Regions from separate parts of the Mesorhizobium sp. LNJC405B00 genome, predicted to be linked through region 1. Evidence: predicted binding sites of a transcription regulator. Region 1 holds the regulator's gene; each other region holds the start of a gene.
What was found. The regulator PhoB, encoded in region 1, activates phosphate uptake and scavenging genes when phosphate is short. The targets are predictions, from matches to a motif close to TGTCATNNANCTGTCAT.
Positions count from the first base shown of each region.

Region 2: the regulator PhoB is predicted to act here: its motif matches at 3,332-3,348, upstream of ppk2 (polyphosphate kinase 2).
Region 3: the regulator PhoB is predicted to act here: its motif matches at 2,150-2,166, upstream of X756_RS143120 (ceramide glucosyltransferase).
Region 4: the regulator PhoB is predicted to act here: its motif matches at 1,275-1,291, upstream of X756_RS149875 (PhoX family phosphatase).

Region 1 covers NZ_AYWC01000011.1:237,538-244,928, reverse strand. Annotated here, with positions in the region: gene X756_RS144910 (PAS domain-containing protein) at 1-238, shown strand, start outside; gene X756_RS144915 (substrate-binding domain-containing protein) at 736-1,764, shown strand; gene pstC (phosphate ABC transporter permease subunit PstC) at 1,860-3,320, shown strand; gene pstA (phosphate ABC transporter permease PstA) at 3,317-4,633, shown strand; gene pstB (phosphate ABC transporter ATP-binding protein PstB) at 4,651-5,475, shown strand; gene phoU (phosphate signaling complex protein PhoU) at 5,517-6,221, shown strand; gene phoB (phosphate regulon transcriptional regulator PhoB) at 6,238-6,927, shown strand; partial or broken gene X756_RS01000000165835 (ROK family protein) at 6,958-7,391, opposite strand, start outside.
Region 2 covers NZ_AYWC01000012.1:27,214-34,604, reverse strand. Annotated here, with positions in the region: gene hemB (porphobilinogen synthase) at 1-174, shown strand, start outside; gene X756_RS144335 (DUF1330 domain-containing protein) at 209-535, opposite strand; gene X756_RS144340 (helix-turn-helix domain-containing protein) at 711-1,406, shown strand; gene X756_RS144345 (dihydrofolate reductase family protein) at 1,517-2,161, shown strand; gene ppk2 (polyphosphate kinase 2) at 2,351-3,271, opposite strand; gene X756_RS144355 (aldo/keto reductase) at 3,516-4,559, shown strand; gene X756_RS144360 (glycosyl transferase family 90) at 4,580-5,551, opposite strand; gene X756_RS1000000167925 (hypothetical protein) at 5,730-5,888, shown strand; gene X756_RS144365 (DUF982 domain-containing protein) at 5,961-6,194, opposite strand; gene X756_RS144370 (GntR family transcriptional regulator) at 6,304-6,969, opposite strand; gene X756_RS144375 (multidrug efflux MFS transporter) at 7,120-7,391, shown strand, end outside.
Region 3 covers NZ_AYWC01000013.1:135,937-143,327, forward strand. Annotated here, with positions in the region: gene argF (ornithine carbamoyltransferase) at 1-327, shown strand, start outside; gene X756_RS143130 (Hsp33 family molecular chaperone) at 436-1,467, shown strand; gene apaG (Co2+/Mg2+ efflux protein ApaG) at 1,653-2,045, opposite strand; gene X756_RS143120 (ceramide glucosyltransferase) at 2,267-3,418, shown strand; gene X756_RS143115 (O-succinylhomoserine sulfhydrylase) at 3,430-4,620, opposite strand; SAM riboswitch at 4,678-4,755, opposite strand; gene X756_RS143110 (2'-deoxycytidine 5'-triphosphate deaminase) at 4,896-5,990, shown strand; gene X756_RS143105 (ABC transporter substrate-binding protein) at 6,092-6,862, shown strand; gene X756_RS143100 (hypothetical protein) at 6,879-7,328, opposite strand; gene araD1 (AraD1 family protein) at 7,356-7,391, opposite strand, start outside.
Region 4 covers NZ_AYWC01000007.1:297,711-305,101, forward strand. Annotated here, with positions in the region: gene urtA (urea ABC transporter substrate-binding protein) at 1-521, opposite strand, end outside; gene X756_RS149880 (hypothetical protein) at 834-1,229, shown strand; gene X756_RS149875 (PhoX family phosphatase) at 1,348-3,261, shown strand; gene X756_RS149870 (GMC family oxidoreductase) at 3,326-4,897, opposite strand; gene X756_RS149865 (twin-arginine translocation pathway signal) at 4,949-5,473, opposite strand; gene X756_RS149860 (VOC family protein) at 5,554-5,949, opposite strand; gene X756_RS149855 (ribbon-helix-helix domain-containing protein) at 6,170-6,472, shown strand; gene X756_RS149850 (DeoD-type purine-nucleoside phosphorylase) at 6,478-7,188, opposite strand; gene X756_RS149845 (PAS domain-containing sensor histidine kinase) at 7,273-7,391, opposite strand, start outside.

The DNA.
Region 1 (7,391 bases):
GATGCCGGAGATGAATGGGCTCGAGGCCACCGCCGCAATTCGCCGGCTTGAAGAACATACGGGTATGCATATCCCGATCGTCGGCGTCACCGCGCATGCTTTGAAGGGCGACCGTGAGCGCTGCCTGGAAGCCGGCATGGATGACTATTTGCCCAAGCCGATCAGCCCCAGGGCGCTGCTCGAAAAGGTCGAGCGCTGGGTCGGCATATCAAGCGAAGCCCAACGAGACGCTGGATAGCAACCTGCGGCGCCGGCCGGGATTCGGCCGCGCCGCAACAGCCAAGGATATGGTGCGATCGCACCATATCAAAGCTGGCGCCCAGTCAGGACAATGGTCGCAACGAAACCGCTCATTCAGTTACGGGCGGGAGCAAGCGACCGCCGACAAGAAACAGCGTCGAATCTACCCCAACGGACCTGTTTTTGGCGATGGCTCGGCCAAGATTCGCTCTGGCCACGGGCAACGCGCTCCCGTCCGGTTTTTCTTTCTCGGCATCGCGGCCTGCGGTGTGCCGGGACTTGATGCCAGCACGGATCGCGCAAGCGTCTGATTCCAGCGGCAACTTCCATTCCCACAAACCGGCTTAAAGGGGGCGGCCCACAAGACGTCTGTGCGACGTTACCGGGCTGACACGAAACTGTCATGCGACTGTAATAATCGAAGGCTATTGGCCTCAGCGGGCGCCGGTTTGAAGAGGGCGCCAAGAGACCATCTTCCGAACAGGAGCAGGCCACATGAAGAAATTCCTCGTTACGGCATCGGCCGTGGCGGTAGCGTTCGCCGCATCGTCCGGTGTCGCCGCTGCGCGTGACCAGATCCAGGTCGCCGGTTCGTCGACCGTGCTGCCTTACGCCAAGATCGTCGCCGAGCAGTTCGGCGAAACCTTCACCAACTTCAAGACCCCGGTGGTCGAGTCCGGCGGCAGCGGCGCCGGCATCAAGGAGTTCTGCAAGGGCGTCGGCGAAGACACGATCGACATCGCCAACTCCTCGCGCCCGATCAAGAAGGACGAGCTGAAGTCCTGCGCCGACGCCGGCGTCAAGGACGTCCAGGAAGTCCGCATCGGCTATGACGGCATCGTCTTTGCCACCGACATCAAGGGTCCGGATTGGGCGCTGGTTCCCGCCGACATCTACAAGGCGCTCGCCGCCAAGCTGGTGGTCGACGGCAAGCTGGTCGACAACCCGAACACCAAGTGGAACCAGGTCAATCCGAAGCTGCCCGACTGGGATATCGCCGCCTATATCCCGGGTGAGAAGCACGGCACCCGTGAAGTGTTCGAGACCAAGCTGCTCGACGCCGGCTGCGACAAGGCCGCTTTGAAGGCTGCCGGCATCGCCGACGACAAGGAAATCGGCAAGACCTGCATCGCCATCCGCAAGGACGGCAAGGCTGTCGACATTGACGGCGACTACACCGAGACGCTGGCCCGCATCGACTCCAACAAGACCGGCGTTGGCGTGTTCGGCCTCGCCTTCTACGAGAACAATGCCGACAAGCTGAAGGTCGCTACCGTCGAAGGCATCGTGCCTTCGACGCAGACCATCGCCGATGGCACGTACCCCGTGTCGCGGCCGTTGTTCTTCTACGTCAAGAAGGCGCATCTGGGCGTCGTTCCCGGCCTCAAGGAATATGTCGAGTTCTTCCTTGATGACCAGATGATCGGCCCGGAAAGCCCGCTCGCCCAGTACGGCCTGGTTTCCGCTCCCGACGCCGAACGTCAGGGCCAGCGCGACGCCTTCGCCGCTGGAAAGACAATGTAATCAACGGACGGATCAGGGCGCGGATGAACTCCGCGCCCTGATTTCGCCGCTTGCCGCAACGGCGGCGGCGATCTGAATTTTCCCTGGGGTGGGTTATGTCGTCCTTGCTCGTACTCGCCATAGTCATTGCCATAGGCGTGGTCGCTTTTGTGGTCGGCCGCCAGCGCGCCGCGGCGCTGGATACCGGCAAGGTCAAGCCGCATTCGCGCGCGCATTATCATGGCTGGTGGGCCTTTCTGCTCGCGGTCCTGCCTGCCGTCCTTTTGCTCGCCGTCTGGGATATCGGCTCTTCCTTCTATCTCGACCGGCATATCCATGCCGCTTTGCCCGAGCGCACCGCCGACACAAAGGTCGCCAGCGAAGCGCTCGACGCCAGCCTGGTGAAGAGCCTGGCCAAGGGCCTGCGTCGGCTCGATGGCGATACCGCACTTCCCGCTACTTTCGCCGAATTGCAGCCGCTGCTCGCCGCCAAGGGCGTGGCACTGGCCAGCGACACCCAGGACTATATGATCCCGATCGCGGTCGAGGCGAACCAGGTCCAGGACCGGCTCGGCCTGTTCGGCGCCGTGCTGACCTTCGCTCTGTCGATCGCCGGCGCCTTCTATGCGCTGAGGCAGATCGCACCGCGCGCCAGGGCGCGCAACAATGTCGAGAAGCTGATGCTGTGGGGGCTGCTTGCGGCCTCGACCATCGCCATCCTGACCACGGTCGGCATCGTGCTGTCGATGCTGTTCCAGACCATCACCTTCTTCGAGAGCGTGTCGCCGGTGAGCTTCTTCTTCGGCACGGTGTGGGATCCGCGTTTCGCCGCCGCCGGTTCCGGCGGCAGCCAGGGTCAGTTCGGCCTGGTCCCGCTTCTCGCCGGCACGCTCTACATCGCCGCCGTCGCCCTTCTGGTGGCAGTGCCGGTCGGGCTGATGTCGGCGGTCTACATGTCCGAATATGCCTCGCGCGGTGTGCGCTCGGTGGTCAAGCCGGCGTTGGAACTGCTGGCCGGCATTCCGACCATCGTCTACGGCATCTTCGCCGTTGTCACGCTCGGACCGTTCTTGCGCGACCTGTCGGCGGCACTCACCGGCGGCTCGCCCTTCATCCAGGGCCAGAGCATCTTCACCGCCGGTCTGGTGATGGGCGTCATGCTGATCCCGGTCGTGTCCTCTTTGTCCGACGACATCATCACCGCGGTGCCGCGCGCAATGCGTGACGGCTCGCTCGGCCTCGGCGCCACGCGCTCCGAGACGATCAAGCGGGTGATCCTGCCGGCGGCACTGCCCGGCATCGTCGGCGCCATCCTGTTGACGGCGTCGCGCGCCATCGGCGAGACGATGATCGTCGTGCTGGCGGCGGGCGTCGCCGCCAATCTGACGGCCAATCCGTTCGAGGCGATGACGACCATCACCGTAAAGATCGTCAACCAGCTGACCGGCGATCTCGAGTTCAACTCGCCGCAGACGCTGGTCGCCTTCGCGCTCGGCCTGACGCTGTTCGCGCTGACGCTGGTGATGAACATCGTCGCCCTCTACATCGTGCGCAAGTACCGGGAGCAGTACGAATGACCGACATCCCCCTGGACACGATGGCGGGCGCCGTCGCGCGTCCGCGCCGCGACATCGGGCTGAAGGCGCGCTATGCCGCCGAACGCCGGTTCCGCATCTATGGCGTGATTGCGATCTCGGTGGGCCTGGCGTTCCTGGCCATCATGTTGATCACCATCGTCTCGAAAGGCTACACCGCCTTCTGGCAGACGACGGTGACGCTTCCGATCACCTTCGATGAGAAGGTCATCGACCCCTCGAACAAGCGTGCCACAGACCCGAATGTGCTGATCAAGGCGAACTATCCCAAGCTCGCCGAAAACGCGCTGGTGGCCAAGCTCGGCATCGATCCGGCCAACAAGCCGATGATGCTGAAGCTCAAGGGCTTCCTGTCGGAAGGCGCCCGCGTCCAGCTGCGCGACATCGTCTCCGCCGATCCGTCGGTGATCGGCACGACGCGTGACGTCGACATCCTGGCCGCCGCCAATCTCGACTCGGCCTTCAAGGGCCAGATCGACCTCGGCGTCGATGAAGCGCGCCGCAAGGTGTCCAACCAGCAGATCGACTGGATGAACAAGCTCAAAGCCGAAGGCGCGATGGCCGAGCATTTCAACACCGGCCTGTTCAGCTATGGCGCCTCCAGCCGGCCCGAGACGTCGGGCATGGGCGTGGCCATCATCGGTTCGTTCTACATGATGATGATCGTGCTTTTGCTGGCGCTGCCGATCGGCGTCGCCGCCTCGATCTATCTGGAGGAGTTCGCCAAGAAGAACCGCTTTACGGACCTGATCGAAGTCAACATCAACAATCTCGCGGCGGTGCCGTCGATCGTCTTCGGTCTGCTTGGCCTTGCCGTGTTCATCAACTTCCTCGGCATGCCGCGCTCGGCTTCCTTCGTCGGCGGCCTGGTGCTGACCTTGATGACATTGCCGACCATAATCATCGCCACGCGCGCCGCCCTCGCCGCGGTGCCGCCGTCGATCCGCTCGGCGGCCCTAGGTCTCGGCGCCTCCAAGATGCAGATGGTGTTCCATCACATCCTGCCGCTTGCCGCCCCAGGCATCCTTACCGGCACCATCATCGGCCTGGCGCGTGCGCTCGGCGAGACAGCACCGCTGCTCTTGATCGGCATGGTCGCTTTCGTCGCCGATTATCCGACGACGCCTTTCGATCCGGCGACCGCGCTGCCGGTTCAGATCTATATGTGGGCAAACGAGGCTGAGCGCGCTTTTGTCGAGCGCATGTCCGGCGCCATCATCATCCTGCTCGTCTTCCTCATGGCCATGAACATCACCGCGATCGTGCTCCGGCGCCGGTTCGAGCGGCGCTGGTAGAAAAAAGGCAATTTGGTATGAACATCATGACCGAACAGTCCCTTGAGAATGCAGTGGGCGACAAAATGAACGCCAAGTCGAACGAAGTCATCAAGATGCGCGGCGACAAGGTCGGCGTGTTCTATGGCGAGAAGCAGGCGTTGTTCGACGTCAATCTCGACGTCCGCCAGAACCAGGTGACGGCGCTGATCGGCCCGTCCGGCTGCGGCAAGTCGACCTTCCTGCGCTGCCTCAACCGCATGAACGACACCATCGATTCGGCGCGGGTGACCGGCAAGATCACGCTCGATGAAGACGACATCTACGACAAGAACATCGATGTCGTCGAACTGCGCGCCCGCGTCGGCATGGTGTTCCAGAAACCCAACCCGTTCCCGAAGTCCATCTACGAGAACGTCGCCTACGGCCCGCGCATCCATGGGCTGGCCAAGCGCAAGTCCGACATGGACCAGATCGTCGAGCAGAGCCTGAAGAAGGCGGCGATCTGGAACGAGGTCAAGGACCGCCTGCAGGAGCCCGGCACCGGCCTGTCCGGCGGCCAGCAGCAGCGCCTGTGCATCGCGCGCGCCATCGCCGTGTCGCCGGAAGTGATCTTGATGGACGAGCCCTGCTCGGCGCTCGATCCGATCGCCACCGCCCGTGTCGAGGAGCTGATAGACGAGCTGCGCCAGAACTACACGATCGTCATCGTCACCCATTCGATGCAGCAGGCGGCGCGCGTCTCGCAACGCACGGCGATGTTCCATCTCGGCTATCTCGTCGAGGAGGGCGCCACCGACAAGATGTTCACCAACCCCGACGACAAGCGCACCCAGGACTACATTACCGGCCGCTTCGGCTGAGCCGTCCGGCGGGTGAATTTTCAGGCACGAGGACCAAGATCATGGGTGAACATACCGTCGCCTCCTTCGATGAAGAGCTCGGGCAGATCAGTAAGCTGATCCGCGACATGGGCGATCTGGCCGGCTCGATGGTCAGCGGCTCGACCAAGGCGCTGCTCAATTCGGACAATGCGCTGGCACAGCGTGTCGTGTCCGACGACGCCATCATGGATGCGCGCCAGCGCGAACTGGACGACCGCGCCATCACGCTGATCGCCAAGCGCCAGCCGATGGCCAACGATCTGCGCGCCGTGGTCGGCTCGATCCGCATGGCCGGCGACCTCGAGCGCATCGGCGATCTCGCCAAGAATATCGCCAAACGCGTCGGCACCGTGGGCCTCAGCGTCACGCCGCGCGACCTCTCGCACTCCATCGATGCCATGGCGCAACTGGTGCTGATCCAGGTGCAAGGCGTCGTCGAGGAATATGCCGCCACCGATGCGGCAGCTCTTGCAAAACTCAGGAATGACGACGAGCGCATCGACGTCAAATACACGTCCGTGTTTCGTGAGCTCTTGACCTACATGATGGAAGACCCTCGCAACATCACCGCCTGCACGCATCTCTTGTTCTGCGCCAAGAATCTTGAGCGCATCGGCGATCATGTCACCAACATCGCCGAAAATGCGTATTATGTGCTGACCGGCCAGCAATTGCCCGCCAATCGTCCGAAGCAGGACGAGACGGCGATGGCCACGCCGGCCTGATGAGGGTGAACTGCCTATGATCGCGCCACGCATCATGGTCGTGGAGGACGAGGAGCCGCTAGGCGTGCTCCTCCGCTACAACCTCGAATCCGAAGGCTATCAGGTCGAGGTGGTGACACGCGGCGACGAGGCCGAGATCCGCCTGCAGGAAAACGTGCCCGATCTCCTGGTGCTCGACTGGATGGTGCCCGCTGTTTCCGGCATCGAGCTCTGCCGGCGGCTTAGAGTGCGGCCCGAAACCGAGCGGCTGCCGATCATCATGCTGACCGCGCGCGGTGAGGAAAGCGATCGCGTGCGCGGCCTGTCCACCGGTGCCGACGACTATCTGGTCAAGCCATTCTCGACGCCGGAGTTCATGGCGCGCGTGAAGGCGCTGCTGCGCCGGGCCAAGCCGGAAGTGCTGTCCAGCGTGCTCAAGGTCGGCGACATCGTGCTCGACCGCGAGTCGCACCGTGTCTACCGCAAGAAGAGCGAGATCAGGCTCGGACCGACCGAGTTCCGGCTGCTCGAATTCATGATGCGCCATCCCGGCCGCGTGTTCTCGCGCAGCCAACTGCTCGACAATGTCTGGGGCGAGACGATCTATATCGACGAGCGAACCGTCGACGTCCATGTCGGGCGCTTACGCAAAGCGGTCAACAACGGCCGCATGCCGGATGTCATCCGTACCATTCGCGGCGCCGGCTACGCGATCAGGGAAGACTAGGATGCTGCGCGTCGCGCCGTTGCCGGCCATTCAGGCGACATGCTTGCCGGATTTGGCCTGAATGCCCGGCGCGAAAATCTCCTGATCGACGAAGCCGAGCGCGCGCATGGCACAGCCTTCGCGGATCAGCGGCAGCTCGTTGGGCTCGGTGTCGAAGGAGATCGATTTCGAGTGCTGGCCGCCGGCGGTCTGGGCGATCGCTTCGCGCAATGCCGGTTCGATCAGGTCGAACGCGGCGGCGCTGACGCCGACCATGGCGACGGGGGCCGGGTCGATCAGCGCAAACAGGCTGCCGAGGCCGAAGCCGAGCGCCTCACCGGCCCTGCGATAGGCTTCGCGCTCCGGTCCGTCCGTCTCTCGCGCACGAGCGGCCAGCGCCCGCATATCAGCGTCGCCGATATCGACCGGCTCGGCATCCTCGCCCATCATTTTGGCGCTGCGCCAGATGGCGTAGTTTCCGGCAT
Region 2 (7,391 bases), on a different contig from region 1:
ACCTTCGCCTACCAGGTTTCGGGCGAATATTCGATGATCAAGGCGGCGGCCGCCAATGGCTGGATCGACGGCGAGAAAGCGATGCTGGAATCGCTGCTCGCCTTCAAGCGCGCCGGCTGCGACGGCATCCTGACTTACTTCGCGCCGGAAGTGGCGCAGATGCTGAAGGGTTAGCCGGAACCTGGATGCTCCGGGTTCCGGCTTTTCCTCACGCCTTTGGCAAATAAGGAATCGTTCCGGCGAGATCGGTATCGTCGATCAGCTGGAAGCGGCTGTCGCTGCCCTTCCGGCGCTCCGCCACAAACGGGGCGTATTGCGGATCGTTGGTGAAGGCCTCGGCTGCCTTTGCCGACGGAAACGCCATGATGGCGATCAGGCTGGTGTCGAGCGGCTTGCCCTCGAGCGTCTTCACGTTGCCGCTGCGGGCGAGGTATTTGCCGCCATGCTTGTGCACGAGGTCGTGCACCGAAGCGGCATAGGCCGGCACCCATTTGTCGTCCTTCACCTTGATGTCTGCGATCACGTAAGCGGTCATTTCAAAACTCCTCATGGATCGGCACCGGACTGCCCGGCGACGTACCGCTGCCTCGCATGGCAGCGCCGGACCGCTCCAGTCACAGAACTGTACCGGGGGTGCCAGTACAGCTTCTGTACTGGCTGAACTCAGGTTTTCTGAATAAGGTCCGGCAACATCTTTTGGAGCTCACCACATGACACAAGCCGGTTACAAGCAATTCTGCCCGCTCTCCATGGCCGCCGAGCTGCTCTGCACACGCTGGACCATGGTGCTGCTGCGCGAACTGGTGGCGGGATCGACCCGCTTCAACGATTTGCGCCGCGGCGTGCCGAAAATGTCGCCAACCCTTCTGTCGCAACGGCTCAAGGACCTCGAGGCCGGCGGCATCGTCGAGCGGACCGAGATCGCGACCGAGAAGGGCGTGTTCGAATACCGGCTGACCGAGGCGGGCCGGGATTTGCGCCCGGTTGTCGAGGCGATGGGGTTTTGGGGCCAGAAATGGGTCGAGGCCAGGCTGTCGCTCAAAAACCTCGATCCGTCGCTGCTGATGTGGGACATGCGGCGCAATCTGAACCCCAGTCCGCTGCCGGACGGGCGCACCGTGATACAATTCCTGTACCATGACCTGCCGGCGTCAAAACGATCGTGGTGGCTGATCGTCGAAAAGCAGGGCGAGGTCGATCTTTGCTGGTACGATCCGGGCTTCGACGTCGATCTCTACGTCTCGACCGATCTGTGCACCATGACCTCGATCTGGATGGGGCTGACGACAGTTCACAAGGAACGCGACAAGATCAGCCTGACCGGCGATCTCGACGTCGCCGGCAAGATGCAGATCTGGCTTGGGCTCAGCCCGTTTGCGGTGATGCCGAAGCGCGTGGCGGCTTGAGGTCCCTGCGCATTCCACAGATCGGCTTGCCTCTAAAAATACTAGTTGCAAAATGCAATCAGTTTGAATACTGATTGCAAATCACAACTGGTCACCAAAGGGAGTCTTCCATGTCCAAACTGCGCGTCAATGCCTTCACCTTGTCGCTCGACGGTTTCGGCGCCGGTCCTGACCAGGACCTGCAAAATCCGCTCGGCGTTGGTGGCGAAGATCTGCACAAATGGATGACCGGCACCCGCACCTTCCACGAGATGGTCGGCAAGGATGGCGGCAGCACCGACGTGGACGACCGGTTCACCGTCCGCAGCTTCGACAATGTCGGCGCCTGGATCCTCGGCCGCAACATGTTCGGCCCGATCCGCGGCGAATGGCCGGATGAGAACTGGAAGGGCTGGTGGGGCAACAACCCGCCCTATCACGTGCCGACCTTCGTGCTGACCCATCACAAGCGCGACCCCATTGTGATGGAAGGCGGCACCATTTTCCGCTTCGTTACCGGCGGCATCCACGCCGCGCTCGAACAAGCAAAGGCTGCGGCCGGCGGCAAGGATGTCCGCGTCGGCGGCGGCGTTTCCACTATCCGGCAATATCTCAAGGAGAAGCTCATCGACGAGTTGCATCTGGCTGTGTCGCCAGTGTTGCTCGGGAGGGGCGAGAGCCTGTTTGCCGGGCTGGATATGCTGAAGCTGGGTTACCAGTGCACCGAGCAGGTGGCGACAGCGCTCGCCACGCATGTGACGATCAAGCGGGTGTAGTGGCGAAGTGATAGGCGCAGGCTTCTTTCTCCCCGTTCTACGGGGAGAAATGCCCGGCAGGCAATGAGGGGCAGCGCTGCTTTTGGAGGTTAGCAGCGTCCGACGACTGTGAATTCGCCGATGCCGGCGCTGCCCCTCATCCGCCCTTCGGGCACCTTCTCCCCGTGAAACGGGGAGAAGGAAAAGTGCTCAATACTTCTCCGGCACGTAAAGCTCGCGCGGCAGGACCTGGCGCTCGTACTCCGGGTTGAACACCCGCTCGGGCAGCGTGATTTCTTCGTGCGGCACGTCCTCATAGGGCAGCTGTTTGAGGAGATGGTCGATGCAGTTCAGCCGCGCCCGCTTCTTGTCGTTGCCTTCGACGATGTACCACGGTGCCTCTGGGATGTTGGTGCGGGCAAACGTCTCTTCCTTGGCCTTGGTGTACTGCTCCCAGCGCACGCGCGACTGCAGGTCCATCGGCGACAGCTTCCACTGCTTCATCGGATCGTGGATGCGCATCATGAAGCGCATCTGCTGTTCCTCGTCGGTGATCGAGAACCAGTATTTGACCAGCGTGACGCCGGAGCGGACCAGCATGCGCTCGAACTCCGGCACGTCGCGGAAGAACTCTTCGACCTGATCGGGTTCGGCAAAGCCCATCACCCGCTCGACGCCGGAGCGGTTGTACCAGGAGCGGTCGAACAGCACGATCTCGCCGCCGGCCGGCAGATGCGGCACGTAGCGCTGGAAATACCATTGTGACTTTTCGCGCTCGGTCGGCGCCGGCAGCGCCACGACGCGGCAGATGCGCGGGTTGAGGCGCTGGGTGATGCGCTTGATGACGCCGCCCTTGCCGGCGGAATCACGGCCCTCGAAAACCACCACTAGCTTCTTCTTGTGGTAGGCAACCCAGGACTGCAGCTTGATCAGTTGCGACTGCAAGCCGATCAGGTCGCGGAAATACTGCATGCGATCGATCGACGGCGGATGCGCGTTCTTGTAGATCTTGGCGATCTCCAACGACAGCGCCGGCTCCGAGATTTCCAGCTCATAGTCCTCGTCGAGCGTGTCGGCGAGTTCGGCTTCCAGCCAATCCCTGGCCGCAGAATTCTGCTTTAGCTCATTCATTTCCACTGCTCCGCTTGCCGGCTGACATGAAACCCTGAGCCGACTTGATATAGGCCGGCAATGACGGTTTTATTGCAAGCCGCCGGCCAGCCGGTCTTCACTGCAAAGCAGCGAGGCATTGCCGATCCAGCGCCCTGGCATGGCGACAAGCCGCTCAAATTGTCCTACAAATAGCGGACCCGTTCGGGCTTCCCCGCCCTTTCCTGCTAAAACCGCCTCCCCACCAAAACTACGAGGATCAGACATGGAATACCGCACGCTTGGCCGTTCCGGCTTGAAAGTTTCGGCGCTGACCTTGGGAACCATGACCTTCGGCGGCAGCGGGCCGTTCGCTGCCGTCGGCAATTCCGATCTCGCGGAGGCCTCGCGCATCATCGACACTTGCATCGATGCCGGCATCAATCTCATCGACACCGCCAATGTCTATTCCAACGGTCTGTCGGAAGAGATCATCGGCGAGGCGCTCGGCGGCAAGCGCAAGAACGACGTGCTGATCGCCTCCAAAGCGCGCATGCGGATCGGCAAGGGCCCCAATGACGAAGGCCTGTCGCGCCATCATCTGATCCGCGAATGCGAGAAGAGCCTGAAGCGCCTCAGGACCGATGTCATCGACATCTATTTCCTGCACGAATGGGACGGCGCGACGCCGCTCGAGGAAACCATCGCCGCGCTCGACACGCTGGTTGCCCAGGGCAAGATCCGCTATGTCGGCTGCTCCAACTATTCCGGCTGGCAGGTCATGAAGGCGCTCGGCATCAGCGACAGCCAGCACCAGCCGCGCTTCGTCACCCAGCAGATCCACTACACGCTGGAAGCACGCGAGGCCGAGTATGAGCTCTTGCCGATCTCGGTCGACCAGGGCCTTGGCGTTTTGGTGTGGAGCCCGCTCGCCGGCGGCCTGCTGTCGGGAAAATACCGCCGCGACAGTCCGACGGCGCGCCAGATCGGCGGCTGGTCGGAACCCCCGATCCGCGACGAGGATCGGCTGTGGCGGATTGTCGACGTGCTGGTCGATATCGGTGCGGCACGCGGCGTTTCGGCGGCCCAGGTGGCGCTGGCCTGGCTGCTCGGCCGGCCGGCCGTCAGCTCGCTGGTGATCGGGGCGCGCAACGAAGCCCAGTTGAAAGACAATCTCGCCGCGGCGAGCCTGACGCTGTCCTTTGATGAACGCCAGCGTCTCGATGCCGTCAGCCGGCCTCCGGTGCTCTATCCCTACTGGCACCAGCAGTTTACGGCGAAGGACCGCTTCGGCCCGGCCGATCTGGTTATGGACCGCAGCGTCATCTGACTTAAGGGCGCCGGAAGCCGCTAGCCCGCGATAAACCGCCAGACCTGCGGATCGGGCTCGATCTGGCCGCTGAGCACGAAATATTTGTAGAGCACGAGCAGGCAGATCGCCTGCTCGGCCCGCTCGTCGGCGAATTTGCGGCAATAGGCGTTGGCCGCCGCAACGATGCGCTGGGCCTCGGCCGGATGTTTCTCGAGATGGTGCACGCGCTCGGCCAGATCGCTGAAGTCGGGCGCCAGCGGCACATAATGGACATCGGGCTCGAGCTGCCCTTCCGCGAACCAGGTCTCATAGGTCGGCGGCGGCATCAGGCAGAGCGAGTTCGAGCTCATGATCCATTTCAGATTGGTCGCGACATCATTGCCTTCGAGCGAGATGATGTAGCGGTAGCGGCGCTGCTGATCGATGCTGAGATAGGGCTTGCGGTATTCCGCAGGTGCTGTCGCCCTCGGCGTGCCGACATCGCAGAACGGCAGATTGCGGGCTGCATCCAGCAACAAGGTGCGGATCGGATTGTTGAGTTCGCCGCGCCAAACGACGAGCGGATGCTTGTCGGCGAAGGCGACATCGTCGGCCGGCATGTAGAAATGACGGAACTTGTTCAGCTTGAACAGGACGCCGTTGCCGTTGTCGCCCGCTATCGGCCGGTCCTTGACGATCGACGGCATCTTCGGCACTTCGATGACGTCGCCGAATTCCAGGTCGATGCGCAGATCTGGGTCGAAATAACGGGTGAACTCCTTCAGATCGTAATAGTACATGCTGCGGTCCGACGGCAGCCGGCTGACCGGCACGGCCTCGGGGCTGGGGCTAAAAGGCTCCCGCAGCGTGTTGTAGTAATTGAGCCGCTGGCGGACCGATGCGTCGGAAAGCCTGGCCTGATCGAGCAGCCGGCCGAGCCGGCGCCGGAAAAGAACCGGCGGCGCGATGTCGCGCATGGCGTTGCGCGCATAGTAGATCAGCTTCTGTGCGTTTCTTTGAAGCGTGGCCATCGGTCGTTTTGATTCGAAATCGGTCGGCGGCGGCTCCAGCAACTGTCCCGCAGCCTTTTCTAAACCATTGTGTTCGCCATCACGCAAGTCCAGAACCGCTGGCATCTGCCCTCGCGGCGCTGTTGTGTTTGCCGGCCAATGCTTCTAGGCAGGATCAGGCACAGCGAAAGGAAACGATATGGCTCGACCACCGAATTACGGTCAGGAACGCAAAGAGCGCGACCGGCAGAAGGCCGCCAAGAAGGCGGAGAAGCTCGCCGCCAAGGTCGCGGCCAAGGAGCGCGCCGAGCCTGAGAACGAGGCAAGTTCCAAAACCGACACCGAGACAGAAAAATAGGCAAGACAGGATCACCGGCCCGCGAAACGGGCCGGATCCTGGCAAAATGCCGGTCTGATCAGGCCGATGTGATCAGGCCGGGGCCTTGTCGCTGACGAAGACGTTGACCTCGCGCGCGGCGGCGATGAAGGCGCGTCTTGCAATCATCGCCGGCTTGTCGCCGGCCAGCGCGTCATGGCAGGCCTGCAGCGCTTCGCGATGCTTGGGGCTGCGCTTGCCGGGCCAGCTGTTGAGCAGGTAATCGGAAGCCTCACGCACCGTACGCAAGAGCTGAGTGCTTCCCTCCGTGCCCGACTTAACGGTCACGGGTGTTTCAAATCGGTTGTTTTCCATGGCCGCCTCTTACGCCATCGGCGTCCGCGAAGCGAGGCCGAAAGCGGATGGCGTCGGCGTTCTTTCGTTTTCGTGACCGGTATCAAGCGGCGACGACAGCAAAACCCCTGGCGCGCAGGCCGCGCCGGTCATTGTGCAACGACGTCACCAGGCGGGCGCGGCTGCCGGCTATATGGGCGGAAAGTCGCGCCGCCGCCGCATCGGCATCGCCGGCCCGCACCGCTGCCAGAATGGCGTGATGCTCGCTCCAGGCGCGGCCAAGGGCCGCCTCGTCGCGCACCTCCAGCCAGCGCGCCCGCGACAGCCGCGTCATGGCATCGCGCACGGCCCGAAACAGGAACTCGTTGCCGGAGAGCCGCGCCAGTTCGATATGGAAATCCATGCCGACGCGGTGCCATTCCTCGCGCGGCGTGGCAGTGTCGCAGGAGTCCAGCATCGCCTTGATGACATCGGCTGCGCTCCTGTCGGCCAGCGCCGAAGTCAGCCTGACCGCCGCGACCTCGACGGCTTCGCGGTACACCGCGATCTGTTCCAGTTCGGCAAGGTTGATCGGCGACACGGTCCAACCGCGCCCGTCGCGGCAGATCAGCCCTTCCGTCTCCAGCCGCAGCAGGGCTGCCCTGACCGGCGTGCGCGAGGCGCCGAAGCGGCTCTCGATCCAGCGCTCCGTCAGCCGCTCGCCAGGACCGACCTCGAGGCCAAGGATCATCTCGCGAAGCGCTTTTTCGACGATGTGCATCTGCGACATAGTTGCTTCCATTGCTGGCGATCGGCCTTGCCCGTTGGTCTTGCCGATCACATTGAGAGCGCCTGATTGACAGCAGCCGGGCTTTGCGTCCATGTGGGTACCAAGTTGGTATCCCAAAATGGTATCCGCAGCAAGCGGACAGGACAGGACATGCCGCAGGACAGTGCAGCGCGGGCCGCCGAAGTGCCTTCCACCTACAACATTCATTGGCGGCGCAACCTGTTCGTCTGCTTTGCCGGATCGTTCAGCACGCTTGTGGCGATGACGTTGCTGCTGCCGTTCCTGCCGCTCTATGTCGAACAGCTGGGCGCCGTGGGCCACGCGGCGATCGTGCAATGGTCCGGCATCGCTTTCGGCGCCACCTTCCTTGCCGCCGCCCTTGTCGCGCCACTGTGGGGACGGCTGGGTGACCGTTATGGCCG
Region 3 (7,391 bases), on a different contig from region 1:
TCGAAGTCCAATGGCGGCAAGCTGCACTTCACCCGCTCGCCCGAAGAGGCCGTCGACCAAGCCGACTGCATCGTCACCGACTGCTGGGTGTCTATGGGCCAGGAACACCGCGCCCGCGGCCATAATGTCTTCTCGCCCTATCAGGTCAATGCGGCGCTGATGGCCAGGGCCAAGCCCGACGCCCTGTTCATGCACTGCCTGCCGGCGCACCGCGGCGAGGAAGTGACCGACGAGGTCATCGACGGGCCGCATTCGGTGGTCTTCGACGAAGCCGAGAACCGGCTTCACGCCCAGAAGGCGGTTTTGGCCTGGTGTCTGGGCGCTTGATCTCCAGGCGCTTGATCTCGAAGCGCTTGATCCGGGGCGGCGTGATGCCTATTTGCGCCGCATCACGCAAATCAAGCGCGTTTGGACGCATGCACCCCTCCGGGCCGCATGGCCGCGCCCTGGAGCTTTGTCATGTTGGAAACGCATCAAGTGACTGAACATCACCCCAAACTCGGCGAGTTCGGCTATGCCGGCGACGATCATGTCGTACCCTTCGAGGTCGGCCCGCTCGACGTGCGCGGCCGCACCGTGCAACTCGGGCCGATGCTCGACGCCATCCTCAACCGTCACGACTATCCCGAGCCGGTCGCCCGCCTGCTCGCGGAAGCCTGTGTGCTGACGGTGCTGCTCGGCACCTCGCTCAAATTCGAAGGCAAGTTCATCCTGCAGACCCGCACCGACGGGCCGGTCGACATGCTGGTCGCGGATTTCTCCACGCCTTCGGCATTGCGCGCCTATGCGCGTTTCGACGCCGACCGGCTGGAGGCCCTGGTGGCCGGAGGCCAGACCTCGCAGCAGACGCTGCTGGGCAGCGGCGTTTTGGCGCTGACCATCGACCAGGGCGCGCACACGCAGCGCTATCAGGGCATCGTCCAGCTCGACGGCGAGACGCTGGAAGACGCCGCGCGCACCTATTTCCGCCAGTCGGAGCAGATCCCGACCGACCTCAGGCTGTCGGTGGCCAAGCTGCTGACGCCAGGTCCCGGCGGCGCTCGTGAGCAGTGGCGCGCCGGCGGCATCCTGGCGCAGTTCCTGCCGCAGTCACCCGAGCGCATGCGCGTGCCCGACATTTCGGGCGGCGACGGCGATCCGCGTGACGTGACGCAGGAGCCGGCCGACAATTCGTGGCGCGAGCTGGTGGCGCTGCTCGGCACCATCGAGCCGACCGAGCTGATCGACCCGACCATCGGCGCCGAGCGGCTGCTCTACAGGCTGTTCCACGAACATGGCGTGCGCGTCTTCGGCGGCGTGCCGGTCGCCGACCAATGTTCCTGCTCAAGGGACAAGATACGCGGCATCCTCGAGGGGTTTTCCGCGCAGGAGATCAAGGACAGCACCGAAGATGGCGGCATCCACGTCGCCTGCGAGTTCTGCTCGAAGCAGTACGACTTCGACCCGGCGGAGTTTGCAACTCAGTAGCATCTCTTCCTTCTCCCCGTTCACGGGGAGAAGGTGCCCGAAGGGCGGATGAGGGCAGCGCGAACTTTGGTGAATGGCCGCGCATAGCCTAGGTCATGTGCGTGGAAGATAACCTCATGACTCTGGCGCTGCCCCTCATTGCCCTGCCGGGCATTTCTCCCCGTATAGTGACGGGGTGAAAACCCCTAATTCACCGTCCGTCGGGTCCCCGGCAGATCCAGCGAAAACGCGGGAATAGCGACGTCGAACGTCTCGCCCTTTTTGTTGCGCATGGTGTAGTGGCCGACCATGAAGCCGGAGGGCGTCGAGAGCGGGCAGCCTGACGTGTATTGATAGCTGTCGCCGGGATTGAGCTCAGGCTGGTCGCCGACCACGCCGGCGCCGCGCACTTCCTCGATCCGGCCGCTGCCGTCGGTGATGTGCCAGTAACGCGACATAAGCTGCACGAAATCGTCCGACTGGTTGTCGATCGTCACCTGGTAGCCCCAGACATAACGGTTCTCCGCCGGGTCCGAGCGGTCCTCCAGGTAGAACGGTCTGACCTGCACTTCGATGTTGCGCGTGACGGCGCGGTACATGGGCTGCTCCGGTTGCGCAGCAGGGAACATTTGTCGCGCCATGCGGTTTGATACGCGCAGAGCGGCATGTCCTGCCAGCCTCAAAGCGCAGTGCCGACAAACAATGTCATTTAAGTGACACATGACAATGTTGGTGTGCGCAAACCTTGCCGGCGACTCAAGGCCCATCTGTCGACTGACAAAGCAGCCGCGAGCGGCCTTTCCGGAGTGACCAGATCTCGATGGAACTAGCTCTCACAGCCGCCTTCGCTTCCTCCGCTTTGCTTCTTTCCAATCTCGCCAGCATCCTGCTTGCTTCGTCGAAACTGCAAGCGCGTCGCCTTATCCCTCCGCCGTCCGGCGAGCAGCCACCGGTCTCGATCGTCGTGCCGTCGCGCGGCGTGGAGCCGTTCACACAAGAGACGCTGCAGCGAGCCTTCTCGCTCGACTGGCCGCGCTACGAACTGATCTTCTGCGTCGCTCACGCCGACGATCCCGTCGTCAAACTGATAAACAGGGCGATCGTCCTGTTTCCCAACGTGCCGGCCCGGCTGCTGATCGGCGACGACCGCGTCAGCAGCAACCCGAAGCTCAACAACTGCGTCAAGGGCTGGGAAGCGGCGCGCTATCATTGGGTTATTCTGGCGGATTCCAACGTGCTGATGCCAAGGGATTACGTCCAGCACCTGATGGCGGCCTGGCGGACCAATACCGGGCTTATCTGCTCGACGCCGATCGGCTCTCGGCCGGATGGCTTTTGGGCCGAGGTCGAATGCGCGTTCCTCAACACGCTGCAGGCGCGCTGGCAATATGCCGGCGAGGCGCTCGGTCTCGGCTTTGCCCAAGGCAAGAGCATGCTGTGGAACAAACCGATGCTCGATACCAGTGGCGGTATCCGCGCGCTGGCCGCCGAGATCGCCGAGGATGCTGCTGCAACCAAGCTGGTCAACGGACTGGGCCTGCGCGTCAATCTCGTTGCCTCGCCTTTCGAGCAACCACTGGGGCAGCGCCGACTTGCCGACATCTGGTCGCGTCAGGCGCGCTGGGCGCGGTTGCGCCGCGTCACTTTCCCGCTGTTTTTCGCACCCGAGATCCTGACCGGCGTCGCCGTGCCGTTGGCGTTGGCGCTGGTGGCGGCCGCAAGTGCCGGCATCAGCCTGCCGGCCACGGTGTCGGCCGTGCTGACGGCGGCCTACATTCCCGAATGCGCGCTGGCCGCGGCCAAGGGCTGGCATCTGTCGCTGCGCATGGTCCCGGCGATGATGGTCCGCGACATGATGCTTCCCGCCATCTGGGCGCGCGGCTGGCTGAGCGGCGCCGTCGACTGGCGCGGCAACACCATGACCATCGGCACCAAGACGGCCGAACTGGAAGAGGTTTCGTCGGGAGCGTGACGCCTCGCGGCCTACCCGGCTGCCTTCAGCGCCTGCGCAACGTCCTCCAGCAGATCGTCCGTATCCTCAAGACCGACCGACAGCCTGAGCGTTCCCGGCCCGATGCCAAGTTCGGCGCGAGCTTCGTCGCTGAGGTTCTTGTGCGTGGTGGTCGCCGGATGGGTGATCAGGCTCTTGGCGTCGCCGAGATTGTTGGAGATCAGCACGATGTCGAGCGCGTTCTGCAAGGCGAAGGCCGCCTGCTTGCCGCCCTTGACGTCGAGGCAGATCAGCGTCGATCCGCCCGTCATCTGCTTCTTGACGATGTCGGCCTGCGGGTGGTCGGCGCGGCCGGGATAGATGACGCGGGCGATTTCCGGCCGTCCTGCCAGGAAATCCGCGATCTTGGCCGCGCTTTCCGTCTGCTGGCGCACCCGAACCGGCAGCGTCTCCAGGCCCTTGAGCAGCGTCCAGGCGTTGAACGGCGACAGGCTCGGGCCGGTGTGGCGGAAATAGTCGTGCAAATTCTCGTCGATCCATTTCTTGTCCGACAGGATGATGCCGCCGAGACAGCGTCCCTGGCCGTCAATGTGCTTGGTCGCGGAGTAGACGACGATATGGGCGCCGAGCTGCAAGGGCTTCTGCTGCAAGGGCGTGGCAAAGACATTGTCGACGATCAGCCTGGCGCCGATCGAGGTGGCGAGCGCCGCCACCGCTGCGATGTCGACCACTTCCAGCGTCGGATTGGTCGGGCTTTCCAGGAAGAACAGTTTCGTGTTCGGCCGCACCGCCTTTTCCCAGTTGGCGACGTCGGTGCCGTCGACCAGCGTTGCCTCGATGCCGTATTTCGGCGCCAGCGTCTCCACCACCCAGCGGCAGGAGCCGAACAGCGCGAGCGCCGCAACGATATGGTCGCCGGCCTTGGCGCTGCACAGGAGCGCTGCCGTCACCGCCGCCATGCCGGACGCCGTGGCGCGCGCATCTTCGGCACCCTCCAGCGCGCACATGCGCTTTTCGAACATGTCGACGGTAGGGTTGGCATAGCGCGAATAGATGAAGCCCGGCTCCTCGCCCTTGAAACGGGCCTCGGCAGCCTGCGCCGTCTCGTAGACATAGCCTTGGGTGAGGTACATCGCTTCGGACGTCTCGCCGAACTGGGAACGCAGCGTTCCCCCGTGCACGAGTGCGGTCTGAGGTTTCCAGTTACGCTTCTTGGTGCTCATCGTTTTTGTTCCAGACACAAAAAAACCGGCCGCGAAAGTCGCAACCGGTCCATATGGCCTTGCGGCCCGACGGTCCTTTAGCGACTTGTTTAACGTGGCTGCAAGCCGACCGGCCAAATCACCACGGGATAACGACCCTTTAGACCTCACCTGCGCTTGCGTCAATTGCCGGCTTCATTAAGAGGTTTGTACCAGGCAGGTTCCGCAATAATATCCAGCGGTTTTGCGGCAAGAACCTGCCACAAAGAGACCGACCTTGGAGCGGAGCCAGCCTTTTGCGGCAGACAGGCATTCTTCCCGATCAGGACATTTCCGCGCTGTTTCAGTCCGGCGCGCTGAAGTCGCCGCGCGCGCTCGATGTCGACCAGGTGCAGCCGGCGAGCCTCGATCTCAGGCTCGGCGACAAGGCTTTTCGCGTGCGCGCCTCCTTCCTGCCGGGTCCCGATCATCTGGTGGCCGACAAGCTTCACCGGCTGAAATTGCATGAGTTCAGTCTCGCCGAGGGCGCGGTGCTGGAAACCGGCTGCGTCTACATCGTGCCGCTGCTCGAAAGCCTGGCGCTGCCCGCAAATGTGTCGGCCTCGGCCAACCCGAAGAGCTCGACCGGCCGGCTCGACATCTTCACCCGGGTGATGACCGATCGCGGCCATGAGTTCGACAAGATCGCCCCCGGCTATCACGGGCCGCTTTATCTCGAAGTCAGTCCGCGCACCTTCCCGATCGTCGTACGCGCCGGATCGAGGCTGTCGCAGATCCGCTTTCGCACCGGCAACGCGCTGTTGTCGGAGGCAGAACTGAACGAATTGCACCGCGCCGAGATGCTGGTGGCGACCGAGCCGCCCAACATTTCCGGCGGCGGCATTGCGCTGTCGATCGATCTTGACGGCGACCAGAACGGCCTGGTCGGCTATCGCGGCAAGCATCACACCGGCTTGGTCGATGTCGACAAGCGCGCCGCCCAGGATGCCGTCGATTTCTGGGAGCCGCTCTATAAGAGCGGCGCCGGCGAACTGGTGCTCGACCCGGACGAGTTCTACATCCTGGTCAGCCGCGAAGCCGTGCACGTGCCGCCGCTCTACGCCGCCGAGATGACGCCCTTCGATCCGCTGGTTGGCGAATTCCGTGTTCACTATGCCGGCTTCTTCGATCCGGGCTTCGGCCATTCGGCCTCAGGCGGCACCGGCAGCCGGGCGGTGCTCGAAGTGCGCAGCCACGAAGTGCCGTTCATCCTCGACCACGGCCAGATCGTCGGCCGGCTGGTCTACGAACACATGCTGAAGCGGCCGCAGGCGCTTTACGGCACCGATCTCGGCTCGAATTACCAGGCGCAAGGCCTCAAGCTCTCCAAGCATTTCCGCCCCGCCGGCTGAACCTTCGATCACCGTCAGGCAAAATACTTGCCTGCGCTGCCTCACCATGCTTGGCTGCCTTTCGGTGGCCGGCAAGAGAACGGCGCGCAAGGGGAACCAAAATGCAGATTTCAAGATGGATCATATCGGCAGCGGGCGCTGCCATGCTGGTGATATCGGCCGGCTCGCTGGCTGAGGCGCAGGAGAAATTGAAGATCGGCACCGAGGGCGCTTATCCGCCCTTCAACACCATCACCGCGGACGGCAAGATCGAGGGCTTCGACATCGACATCGCCAATGCGCTGTGTGCGCAGATGAAGGTCGAGTGCGAGATCGTCACCCAGGACTGGGACGGCATCATCCCGGCGCTGCAGGCGAAAAAGTTCGACGCCATCATCGCCTCGATGAGCATCACCGAGGAGCGCAAGAAACAGGTCGCCTTCACCAACAAATACTACACGACGCCGCTGGCGCTGGTGGCGCCCAAGGACAGCGACCTCACTTCCACCGAACCGGCAGCCCTTGCCGGCAAGACGGTGGGCGCGCAGGCCTCGACCACCCAGGCCGACTATGCGCAGGACGCCTATGGCAAGGCCGGCGCCGAGGCGAAACTCTACCCCACCCAGGAAGAGGCGATCACCGACTTGCAGAACGGCCGTCTCGACGCCGTCATCTCCGACAAATTCGTTCTGATGGACTGGCTGAAGAAGGCGAGCGACGGCTGCTGCAAGCTTGTCGGTGACGTCAAGGGCACCGAGACGCAAGCCGGCATCGCTGTCCGCCTGGAGGACACGGCACTTCGCGACAAGCTCAACGCGGCGATAGACGCCATCGTCGCCGACGGCACTTACAAGAAGATCCAGGCCAAGTATTTCGATTTCGATATCTATTGAGTCCCGTCCGCCGGCGTCAGCCGCGAAAGAGATACGATTTCGCGGCGCCAAGGCAGGCATGAAAATGGCCGATAAACAGCAGTTCGCGTGCGGCCAAACGTTTCCTGCCCCAAAAGCCTTCGGTCAGTTTGACCTCGTCGAGCGAAGCGTTTGAGCCGCGCTTCAACGGGAACAACTGCTTGTCGAGGCAACCGAGGACATGGGCCTTGGCGGAGTCGATGCCGCAGACCTTGCCATTGTTGTTCAGCCTGTCGCTGCGAAGCGCTGATGTCATGTGATCCGTGTTGCGCATCAGAAAGCTCACCTGGGCTTTCGAATAGCCGGTTGCCAGAAGACGGCTCGTCATCGCCAAACGGGCTTCACGATAGGACTTCGGGCTGCACTGGCCGGCGCTAAAGGCCACCGACGGTTGGGTCAGGAACAGGGCCACGCCCGTGAACACAATGACAAGCCGCATTCCGTTCATTTCCGGCTCCCAAATTGTGATGCTGCCTCAAAGCGCCTTCACCGCCACCTTAACCGGCTGCTC
Region 4 (7,391 bases), on a different contig from region 1:
AGCACCCAGCGCTTCACCGAGCCACCGTCCTCGCTCATGAGATAATCGACGGCAGGAATCGCCTGCTGGTTCGGGGCGGCGCCGGTGTAGAACACGTTGCGCTCGCTTTCCTCGCCCTCATACTGGACGGGGTAGAACAGGATGTTGTCGAGTTCCGAGAACACCGGCAACACCGATTTGCGCGACACCGAGGTCCAGCAGCCGAACACGGCGGCGACCTTGTCCTTCGAGATCAGCTCGCGCGCCTTTTCGGCAAAGAGCGGCCAGTTGGAGGCCGGATCGACAACGACCGCCTCGAGCTTCTTGCCGAGCAGACCGCCCTTGGCATTCTGCTCTTCGATGAGCATCAGCATGGCGTCTTTCAGCGTCGTCTCCGAAATCGCCATGGTCCCCGACAGCGAATGCAGAATGCCGACCTTGATCGTGTCTTCGGCGGCCTGGGCCGGAGACGACATCGACAGGCCGGCGGCGACCACGCCGGCCGAAAACATTTTTGTTATTGTGGAGAAATTACCCCTCATACCGAAGACTCCCAAGCTGTTTGATTGCACCGCGATAATGCAATGCAACTGCCGTGCCAAACGCAAAGGCGCCGCTCACGAAGATGGAATAGCCGAGCGTTATCAGCCGGTTGGTATATTAGCCTCGAGAAAACAGTGGTAGCCGGCGAAAATTGATTGAGGCAAATTTGCGCAGCGCACATGGCTTTTGCCTAATTTTTGCCCAATTGAGACAAATGCCTAGTTTTTGATCTCCGGCCGTGTGTTCCGGGCTAACAATGTTGCGGTACCGCGCAAAAATAGGGCAAGCTCGCCCTTCAAAAGAGTGACGTCATGACATCTCGCACCTCATGCATTTCCGGCATCCTGCTGCTGATGGCAACGAGCGGCGCCGCGCGCGCCGATTTCAGCGAGGGCAAGCTTCCGGACGGCACCTATCATTGCGAGGTCTATTTGCTCGGCGCCTTCCTCAACCTCGGCGACATCACTATCAAGGGCAATGTCTATAGTGGTCCGGTGACATTCGGCACCGCGACGCAAGGCTACAACTATCAGATGAATGCCAATGGCGAGATCACCTGGCTCGGGCCGCTGGGCGGCTATACCACCGGTGGCAACTCCGTCTCCATGACACAGGCAACACTGGACGGCGAGACCGCCCCGTCATTCGACATCATTCTGAAGCAGCCCGACGGCGCCTTCACCGCCTCGACCTGCACCAAGGGCTGAGCGATGCGTAGTGCCGCGCCCAGTTGCGGCAAAACCTTCCTCTTATGTCATGTGAATGTTGCCTAAGCAGACTAGGGGCAACGGTGCGCCGTAACATCCACCCTGAGAGGCAGACACCATGGCCAATACACCGTCTTCATCCTCCCCCGTCATCCGCGAAATCATTGCCGAGCGCGTCTCGCGCCGGTCTCTTTTGAAAGGCAGCCTCGCCTCCGGCGCGCTGATTGCCGGCGGCAGCTTTGTCGGCTCCTTGTTTGCCGGCGAAACGCATGCCGCCGCAGCGCAGTCGACGCTCGGCTTTCCCGAGCTGAAGCGGGTCTACGACAAGACCCATGCCGCCGCCGAAGGCTATGAGACGACCATCGTCGCGCGCTGGGGCGATCCGCTTGCAGCTGGCCTCGCCGAATTCGACGGCAACAAGGTCGCGGCGGAGGAACAGGAAAAGCGCTTCGGCTACAATTGCGACTACATCGCCTTCATGCCGCTGCCGAAGGGCACGGTGAATTCTGATCATGGCCTGCTCTGCGTCAACAACGAATACATCTCGCCCAATGTGATGTTTCCGGGGATGACCGAGGGCGATGCCGGCAAGACGATGACCAGGGAACAGGTCGATCTCGGCATGGCCGCGATGGGCCATTCGATCGTCGAGGTGCAATTGAAGGACGGCAAGTGGGAAACCGTAGCCGACAGTCCGCTGAACCGCCGCATCACCGCCAACACCGAAATGACCGTTTCCGGACCGGTTGCCGGCCATGCGCTGATGAAAACCTCGGCCGACGCGACTGGCACCAAAGTGCTCGGCACCAGCTACAACTGCAGCGGCGGTTTCACCCCCTGGGGTACGGTGCTGACCTGCGAGGAAGGCGTGTCCGACATTTTCGGCGGCGACCCGAAAAGGGCGCCGACCGCCGACCTGCTTGACCGTTACGGCTTCGACGGCTCCGATATCTATGGCCGCGGCCGCTTCCATGACCGCTTCAACCTCGACAAGGAACCGAACGAGGCCAACCGCTTCGACTGGGTGGTCGAGATCGACCCTTACGATCCTCAGTCCAGGCCGGTGAAGCGCACGGCACTTGGCCGCATGTCGCATGAGGCCTCGACCGTGGTCCTCAACAAGGACGGCCGCGTTGTCGTCTATATGGGTGACGACGACTATTTCGAATATATGTACCGCTTCGTCTCGGCCAAGGCCTATGACAAGGCCAACCCGGCCTCCGGCGCCGATCTGCTCGACGATGGCGTGCTGTCGGTCGCCCGCTTCGATGCCGATGGCTCGATGACGTGGCTGCCGTTGGTGCACGGCCAGGGCAAGCTTACCGTCGAGAACGGTTTTGCCGACCAGGCCGAGGTGCTGTTGAAGACGCGGTTTGCGGCAGATGCGCTCGGCGCCACGCCGATGGACCGGCCCGAGGACATTGAGACCAATCCGGTGACCGGCCGCGTCTATGCGGTGATGACCAAGAACAAGAAGCGCGACCAGTCGAAGGTCAATCCGGCCAACACGCGGCCGGAAAATCTCTGGGGCCATATTGTCGAACTGATCCCGCCCGGCGGCCGCGGCGCGGATGCCGACCACACGGCGGAAAAGTATGCCTGGGACCTGTTCGTGCTCTGCGGCAACCCGAAAGATGCCAATGTCGGCGCCACTTTTCATCCGGATACGTCGGACAATGGCTGGTTCGTCTGCCCCGACAACATCACCTTCGACCCGGCCGGGCGGCTGTGGGTGGCGACGGACGGCGCCAATGATTTCGACCTGCCGGACGGCGTCTATGGCGTCGACACCGAAGGTGCGGCGCGCGGCCTGCCGAAGCTGCTGTTCACCTGCCCGCATGGCGCCGAAGCGACCGGCCCATGCTTCACGCCGGACGGCACGACTTTGTTCCTGTCGGTGCAGCACCCTGCGGAAGATGCAGAGACGCTCGACAAGGCGCAGACGCTGTGGCCCGACTTCAGGGATGGCCAGCTGCCGCGACCGTCCGTCGTCGCCATCCGCCGCAAGGACGGACAGCCGGTCGGCGCATAGTGAGTCCTAGTGAAAAAGGCGGAACGCGCCATGCGCGTTCCGCGTAGCGATCCCGGAGGACGGCTCAGATCGTCTTGGCCGACATTTGCGAAGCGATGTATTCGGCCTGGCGGATAGCCAGCGACACGATCGTCAGCGTCGGATTTTCAGCCGCACCGGTGGTGAACTGGCTGCCGTCCGACACGAACAGGTTTTTGATGTCGTGCGCTTGGCCGTGCTTGTTGACGACGCCGTCTTCCGCCTTTTCGCTCATCCGGTTTGTGCCGAGATTGTGGGTTGAGGGATAGGGCGGCGTCGGGAAGGAGCGCGTCGCGCCGACCGCATCGTAAAGCGCTGTGGCCTGCTTGTAGGCATGGTTGCGCATCGCCGTGTCGTTGGGATGATCATCGAAATGCACGTCCGCGATCGGCATACCGTGCGCGTCCTTCTCGTCCTTGTGCAGCGTGACGCGGTTTTCCGCGCGCGGCATGTCCTCGCCGACGATCCACAGGCCAGCCATGTGATCATAGTGGTCGAGCGCGGTGGTGAATGAACGGCCCCAGCCGCCGGGATTGAGGAAGGCGGCCATGAAGGGCAAGCCGAGCGACAGCGTCTCGAATTCATAGCCGCCGACAAAGCCGCGTGAGGGATCGTGCCGCGCCTCGTCGCGGATAATGCCGGCCATGGTGGTGCCGCGATACATATGCACCGGTTGGTCGAAAATGGCGTAGACCGAACCGGTGGTGTGGCGCATGTAGTTCTTGCCGACCTGCCCCGACGAATTGGCAAGCCCTTGCGGAAACTTCGCTGACTCGGAGTTTAGCAGCAGGCGCGGGCTTTCGATCGAGTTGCCGGCGACGGCGACAATGCGGGCCTTCTGTTCCTGCAGCTTGCCGTCCTTGTCGGCATAGACGACGCCGGTCACTTTTCCGCTAGCGTCATGGTTGATCTTGATCGCCATGGCGTTTGGCCGGACCTCGAGATGGCCGGTCGCCTCACCCTTGGGAATCTCGGTGTAGAGCGTCGACCATTTGGCGCCCCATTTGCAGCCCTGGAAGCAGAAGCCGGTCTGTTGGCAGGAGTTCCGGTCATCGCGCTCGACCGAATTGATTGCCATGTTGCCGGTATGACATTCCTTATAGCCGAGCTTGTCGGCGCCGGCCTTGAGCACCTTGAAATTGTTGTTGCCGGGCAGCCGCGGCCAGCCATTGGTGCCGGTGACGCCCATCTTGGCTTCCGCCTTGGCATAGTAAGGCTCCATCTCGGCCAATGTGACCGGCCAGTCCAGCAGGTTGGCGCCTTCCAGCTTGCCGTAGGTCGAGAGCGTCTTGAACTCATGCTCCTGGAAGCGCAGCGAGGCGCCGGCCCAGTGCGTGGTCGAGCCGCCGACCGATTTGACGATCCAGGCCGGCAAACTGGGGAAATCCTTCGACACCCGCCAGTCGCCTGAGGTTGTGCGCTTGTCCGTCCAGGCGAGCTGGCTGAAGGAACCCCACTCGTCGTTGATGAAATCCTCGTATTCGTGGCGCGCGCCGGCCTCGAGGATGACGACATCGACGCCTTTCTGGGCGAGTTCGTTGCCGAGCGTGCCGCCGCCGGCGCCGGAGCCGATGATCACGACCACGCCGTCGTTGTTGAGATCAAATGAAGCTGCCATGGTTTCCTCCCATGAATTCCTGTTTGCGGGGTTTCAGAACGACGGAAGGGCTCAGAGCCACTCTATGTCGTCGAAACCGCGCGCGATGTAGCCGCCCTTGGAGTAGGATTCGCCCTCGTAGCCGAAAATCGGCCACACCTCCTGCTGGTTGTAGAGGCTGACGACGAGGCCGCCGCGGATGGACTGGAAGAACGGCGTCGCCTCGATCTGCTGCAGCACGGCAACGCGCTGCTCCTCCCAGCCGAGGCCGCGATAGCCGCCCTCGCCCGACTTCTTGTCGAGGTTGGCGATGCCGTCTTCGATCATCGTCTTGTAGGCAGCGTCCTTGCCGGCCTGCTCATCATGCCCTTTTACGGCGATGGCGTAGTATTTGTCGGGCACCTGATCGTGCGGATAGATGTCGCGCGCCATCTGGATCAGCGTTGCCATGGTTTCGGGCTTGAGCGCCGATGTCTCGAGCCCCCAGGCATTTTCAGGGCTGATGACGGCGCTGCCGGAAATGACGAGCAACGCGCCGATGCCGCCGCGTTTGAGAAGTTCACGACGTGAGAGCCTCGCGTCATAGATCGTGACCATTTGTTCCTCCCTGCTTGCTGTTTGCGCCCTTGAACAGCGCCGTTGCTGGCGCCGCGCGGCTGAATGCGGCTGATAATCCCCTACTGGAAGCGCGCTCCACGCTGCAGAACCTCGATCTTGTAGCCGTCGGGGTCCTCGATGAAGAAAAAGCGGGCGATCAGCGATCCGTCGCGGTTGAATTCGACGATCTTCTTGGGGTTGAGGCCGAGCGCGCCGATCCGGTCGTGTTCGCTGTCGAGATCGGACACCGAGACCGCCAGATGGCCGTAACCGTCGCCAAGCCCATAAGGCTCGGTGCGGCCCTTGTTCACGGTGAGTTCGAGCTCGAACCCCGTTTCGGCGTTGGCAAGGTAAATCAGCGTGAATGTCTCGAAATCCAGCCTGTCGGCGACGTCGAGCCCGAAAGCGTTTCTGTAGAAATCGACGGATCTGGCCTCTTGGAGAACCCGGATCATGGAATGGATTGCCTTCGCCAAATCAGTCTCCGCCGCTGCATGTTGGAGGCGATTATGGGCGGCACGCGCGAAAGGTGGTGGCAGCCGGTTACCACGGCTAAATTTGCAATCGCTGCTATGCCTGCGCCTAAAGACGAAAGTCCGATTGCCGATTCGGCCCACAAGGCCGAACATGCAGGGACAACCACAACTTGAAGGCGCGACACGCTGCGCCCAAAACCAACAATATCGGGAGGTAAGGATGTGCAGGGTTTTTGCCGGGCAGGATCCGGAAGGCTATCGACAGATCAACCGGTCGATCCGCATCGACGGTCACTCTACGAGTATCCAGCTTGAAGGAACGTTCTGGGCGCTGCTTGACGAAATTGCCGACAGCCAGGGCCTGACGACGCCGAAGTTCATCTCAAAACTCTATGACGAGGCGATCGAGATCAACGGCGCCATTCCCAACTTCGCGTCGATGCTGCGTACCACCTGCGCGCTCTATCTGCGCGGTCACCGGCCAGACATGGATGAGCTGACGCCGAAGCGCGAAGCGGCCTGAGGAAGCTAGCGTTCCGCCGCAACGTCGAGCCCGAGCCGCGCCATATCGGTGAACAGCGCCTGACGTTCGGAATAGGCAGTCTGTTCGCCGGTCACGATGTTGTCGACGACGGTCAGCAGCGACAGCGCGCGGGCGCCGAAATGCGCCGCGATTCGGTAGAGTGCGCTGGTTTCCATATCGACAGCGAGAGCCCCAAGCGCCTGCGCTTCGGCAAAGCGGTCGCGCCCTTCAGGGTGGTAGAAGACATCGCTGCAGATGGTCAGCCCGGCCTGGTGGTCGATGCCGAGCTGGGCGGCGCAGCCCAAAGCGTGGGCGAACAGGCCGGGATCGGGCCCGGCGGCAGCATCGTAGAGGCCGAAGACCTGGCCGCTTTGGTCGCTTTCGGCGCGCACCGACTGCGAGATCACCAAGGAGCGCAGCGGCACGCGGGGTGTCAGGCCGCCGCAGGTGCCTGTGCGGATCAGCGTTTTTACGCCGTGAACATCCAGGAGTTCATGCGCATAGACCAGGAAGGACGGGACACCGATGCCGGTGGCCTGGATGCTGATGGGACGGCCGCGATAGAGACCGGTGAAGCCGAGTACGCCCCGGCGGCGGTTGACGCAGCGCGGCGCCTCAAGAAATGTCTTTGCCATCCACTCGGCGCGTTGTGGATCGCCCGGCAACAGCACCGTTGCGGCATAGTCGCCCCTGGCAGCCTCGTTGTGCGGCGTCACGACATGCTCCCCAAAACCCGCCGCCCGTTTCGCCTGCAATAATGGCAGTGTCACGTCATTGCGCAAGCTTTGAATTAGGGCGCCCTAGGACTCCAATACATCCTTGACCACGGTGGCCAGTTGCTTGAGGGAGAACGGCTTCGGCAGGAAGCCGAATTGCGCGTCCGGCGGCAGGTTTCTGGCGAAAGCGTCTTCGGCATAGC